2 regions of the Mesobacillus sp. QJM3NY_10 genome follow, and region 1 is predicted to be linked to the other one. Evidence: riboswitches for the same ligand, from Rfam matches in the RefSeq annotation. Region 1 holds a riboswitch; the other holds the start of a gene.
What was found. Region 1 has a riboswitch for preQ1 ahead of AC0VX7_RS04850 (QueT transporter family protein). Riboswitches for the same ligand answer to the same signal wherever they lie in the genome.
Positions count from the first base shown of each region.

Region 1 (2,393 bases):
GATTTACTTCAATTCCAATCCAGCAGAATGACCGATATCCCAGGGGGCAGGCGAAATTATATGAACATAAATCAAGATTTCAATTGGGTAGGAAACGAGGAAAGTTTTGTGGACCAGCCAAGTATAGTTCAACTCGGTAGTATTGTCATTGGCCGGTACGGAGGGAATTCAAGTGCAGGCCAATACAAAAATGAGGATGGCTGCCTCGTCATGTCAGATTCTGAACAGGATTGGGAGTTTGTGATTCTTTTAGATGCCCACACTAGTGCCGAAAGTGCTGAACTGATTGTTGAAGCCTTCAGGCAACAAAAGAGTAAAATACGAGATTTCCTCTCCCTATCTATAAATGAAGCTTTTCGAAGTTTGGAACGTTTTATCCTTAACCTTTTTCAAGGTAAGGAGTTTTTAGAGGATTGCCAGAGAGTTAAAGGAGAAACTGCCTGCTTGATCGTCGCCAGGAAAAGCAAGTACTGCTGGTGGTTTTCTGTCGGCGACTGCCTGTTCTACTTGCACCATCCCGAACTTGCCTCGCTTGGACAATATCAAGTGAACCAGCGCCATTTTTATGAATGGATTGGTCAGGTAAATACATTTAGTCAAGCCGTCCCTTGCTTCAGCAGCGGAACAAAGGAATTACGAAAAGGCGTCAATCATCTCGTCATGACAACGGATGGCCTGGTTGAGTGCCCAGGGGAGCCATACATAGACCCAAAAGCTATTTTTAATGAGTTCTCTCTTTCGTCCAACCAAGATGGAGTAAGAAAACTGCTTAAAAGAATTCAAGATCACAATGTACGTGATAGCACAACCATCCTATCCTGGATGGTGGTCAGCGACAAAGAAGCGACAGTACCAAGTGAATAAGAACTGAAATGACGCCCAGATGAATCTGTTTGGGCGTGTTTTGTTTCTTAAGTTTTCTAGCGACCCGAAATTTATAGCGGTCCTCCAACTATTATTCTAAAAAAGTATATTGTGAGAAGGCCTTTTATCCTATATAATACGCGGAATTGCACATTTGTGAAGCCAAATGGCTGGATGACGGCAGAAACGGCAATATATAAAGCAGCCAGAATCCCGTTCCGGACAATCATTCTCGTATTCATTTTTCATCTCTCCTAGTTTTTTTACGTGGGATGGTTACGAACCACGTTATTTAAAAGCCAGTTTTATGGAATCGTATTGGGTGTATTTTTAACAAATCTGCTCTTTTCGCCAATGGTCGCATACGACCTGGTCTTTGGAGTCGGCCAGTCTGTGATATCTTTGCTGATTACTATTTTCACTGCAAAATATATTAAAAGGATCATCGGCCGCATGATCGTGAATACATTGGTCTTCACCTTCACGATGTTCTTGATTGCAATTGAACTGAACCTTGCATTCCAATTGCCATTCTGGTTCACATGGCTGACAACGGCTGCAGGTGAATTTACGGTAATGGCTGTAGGTATCCCTGTTATGCTTGCGATTCACAAGCGTGTAAATCTTGAGAAATTGGTTTAGATTGATGAAAACGCATGGAGAGTAATCCATGCGTTTTTTTATGCATTAAACCTGAAGGCTGCCTATAAACTTCAACAGAAACTCCCTATCTTCTTTGAAGCCAAAATCTGATTTACTCATCTCACTTACCTTTTTCCAGGCAATTTTATGGATCAGTCCATCAGGGTCCTGAATCCGGATTTCTCCTCCTTTTATTTTTATCTCGAAGTACTGGACCTTGACTTTCACTCCGGAAATGACGCCAGTTTTCACAAAAAGCTGACGGACGATTTCCGCTTCATATCCGGTCTCCTCCAGCACCTCCCTGATGCAGCACTGCTCGAAAGTCTCTCCGTTTTCCTTACCGCCTGCTGGTACTGCCCATAGTTTTTCTTCATCCTCTTTCCCCTGCAGGACCATCAGAATTTTCCCGTGTTCGTTTATGCATACACCAGCTGACCCTTCCCATAATTCCATACCTGCTTCTCCTACTTTCCAAAGTAAAAATTTTTAAGTTATGCGACAAATAAACATTGTTCCCTCCTCAGCAACGCTCGCTTTTAGCCATTATCGGAGAATAAAACTTCTTCCCTCAACATATAATTCCTTTTTTTCTCATAGCATATTGTAGGACTTTTTCCTGAGGGAGGTTCATAATGATCATTCATGTTGTCCAAAGAGGTGAATCACTGTGGCAAATCGCAAACAGATATCAAGTGACAATTCCACAGATTACTGATATTAACGGTCTTGAAAACCCAAACCAGCTGGTCGTTGGCCTGGCCTTGCTTATTCCATCTCATGATACTTTCCATTCAGTTCGATCCGGGGAAGCATTATGGTCAATTGCCCAGCGTTACGGGACGACCGTAGATGCCATCATCCGGGCTAATGCTATAACCAACCCT
Region 1 covers NZ_CM149675.1:968,139-970,531, reverse strand. Annotated here, with positions in the region: gene AC0VX7_RS04855 (protein phosphatase 2C domain-containing protein) at 61-864, shown strand; partial or broken gene AC0VX7_RS04850 (QueT transporter family protein) at 1,002-1,106, opposite strand; PreQ1 riboswitch class I at 1,113-1,157, opposite strand; partial or broken gene AC0VX7_RS04845 (QueT transporter family protein) at 1,159-1,506, shown strand; gene AC0VX7_RS04840 (NUDIX hydrolase) at 1,552-1,962, opposite strand; gene AC0VX7_RS04835 (glycoside hydrolase family 18 protein) at 2,142-2,393, shown strand, end outside.

Region 2 (2,393 bases), 1.7 Mb from region 1:
GACCCTGAGTTGATCCAGATCTTTTTCAGGATTAAGTTATCAATGTACCTTAAAACATTTACAGATGAAAAAGTAACAATTTATACAAACGCTGAAAAGGTAATAGGTTTATTGTCAGGGGGAGAAAACGGAAACGTTAATCTGGTCAGCGAGAATGGGCAAGTTAAAGAAATACCTTTTACGTCGTTCTGCTACCTGAAAAAAGCTTGACTCACATTTAGAAGCGCCTGAGCATTTGCTCAGGCGTTGTTTCCTTCATCCATTTCAAACCAGTTGATTGTATCAAACGGAATCATCCTATATTTCTTTTTTGAGTGATTTTGGTTGCCCTTGTTGTTTTCGTGAATGAAAAGCTCGACAAAATCTGTTCCGACAAAGGAAATACGACCATTGATTTTTTTTACCTTGTCATCACATTCTGACCCAATAATAACCTTACATCCAATATAACCTCGCAATACTGCTGCCATTTTGTGCCGCAAACCACCTAAGCGGACGCTGAAATGCCTGCTGCATAACTCTCGATCAGCGAAATTATAGCGACGGTCAAAAATAACCGGGACACAATCATCTTTATAGCTATGGCAATATCCATGATGCGTACTTGATTCCAGCTCATCCAAGTTTGGACAATCTGTTTGTGAGCCAAAAGAAAAGGCTGACTCAACATCCTGGCAATGCGGATGGTCGCAGTCATGGAATTCTTGGGATTTCTGTTCGAAATAATCTCGGCTTTTTGAAAAATAAGCCCCAATATCCATTTGTATCCTCCTTTTTAGTTTCGTGAAATAGGTGCCTGTATTTATTTTATTCCCGGAAAAGATTTTCGAATGAGCAAGATGCCCTGTTGGTAAACTTCAACATGTAAAGTATTCTATAAAAAGGAGTAATTATATTGGTTTGGCTATTTCCAAATACTGAAAATGCGACACATTATTTAGTCTGGTTCAGGAACTATCTGATTGCATGTGTCCTTGGATGAAAAATGGCCGGCATTGAGATTCAGGCAGCAAGATATGGTAAAAATCAAAAAAGTGATGGAATAATATAAGCTTTCTTTTTATAGAATATATGATAAAATAAGTAAGTCAAAATTACATATTCCGTTCTGACGGAAGAGGTTCTAGCTACCCTCTCAAAAAAACTAAGGGAAAACAGTACTGCTGTCTTAGTGGTACTGTTTTTTCTGTTGTAAAGGAGTTTTCTAATGAAAAACGAAAAAGCTGTAGTCGTGTTCAGCGGCGGCCAGGATAGTACGACGTGCTTGTTTTGGGCCATGAAGGAATTCGGAGAAGTTGAAGCAGTCACTTTTGATTACAACCAGCGGCATCGGACAGAAATACAATGCGCAGTAGAAATCGCCCGCGAGCTTGGAATCAAGCACCATGTTCTCGATATGAGTCTGCTTAACCAACTTGCTCCTAACGCACTCACTCGAAATGATATCGATGTGAAGGATGGGGAAGGCGGAAAGCTGCCTTCAACCTTTGTACCGGGGAGAAATCTATTGTTTTTATCCTTTGCTGGAGTGCTTGCAAGTCAAGTGAAAGCAAAACACATCGTAACAGGTGTTTGCGAAACCGACTTCAGCGGCTATCCAGATTGCCGGGACGTGTTCATAAAATCAATGAATGTAACTCTTAACCTATCAATGGACCAAAACTATGTCATTCATACACCATTAATGTGGCTGAATAAGGCACAAACATGGAAGATGGCTGATGACCTGGACGCTTTTGAATTTGTCCGGTCAAGGACATTGACTTGCTATAACGGAATCATTGCAGATGGCTGCGGGATTTGTCCAGCCTGCAAGTTACGGAAAAAAGGGCTGGATGAGTACCTGGAAGGAGATGTTTCTTGATGTACGATTTCAGGATCGTCGACCAGCTGCAGAAAATAGATAAAGATATTAAGAGAGAGCAACTAAAATATCATTCCAAGCGTGTGCTCGTCAGTAAGGAGTTTACCTTTGACGCCGCGCATCATCTTCACGAATATGAAGGTAAATGCAAAAACCTACACGGCCATACTTATAAAGTCATTTTCGGCTTAAGTGGTTTTGTCGATGCCCGAGGATTAATGATTGATTTTGGAGACATCAAGGATATTTGGAAATCAGATATAGAAATATATCTTGATCACAGATATTTGAATGAAACATTGCCGCCGATGAATACATCCGCTGAAAACATGGTTGCCTGGATTTATGAAAAAATGGCTGAAGCACTGGCAATTAGACAGCATTTATACGACGGTGCAAGGGTTGAGTTTGTGAAACTCTACGAAACTCCTACAAGCTATGCTGAAGCAAGACGGGAGTGGATGGAGATTGAGTAAGATTCCCGTTATGGAAATTTTCGGACCTACCATTCAGGGAGAGGGAATGGTCA
Region 2 covers NZ_CM149675.1:2,642,391-2,644,783, reverse strand. Annotated here, with positions in the region: gene AC0VX7_RS13280 (hypothetical protein) at 1-210, shown strand, start outside; gene AC0VX7_RS13275 (hypothetical protein) at 240-761, opposite strand; PreQ1 riboswitch class I at 1,112-1,154, shown strand; gene queC (7-cyano-7-deazaguanine synthase QueC) at 1,208-1,864, shown strand; gene queD (6-carboxytetrahydropterin synthase QueD) at 1,864-2,340, shown strand; gene queE (7-carboxy-7-deazaguanine synthase QueE) at 2,333-2,393, shown strand, end outside.
Region 2: it holds a riboswitch for preQ1, as region 1 does, so the genes downstream of both, queC (7-cyano-7-deazaguanine synthase QueC) here and AC0VX7_RS04850 (QueT transporter family protein) in region 1, are expected to answer to the same signal.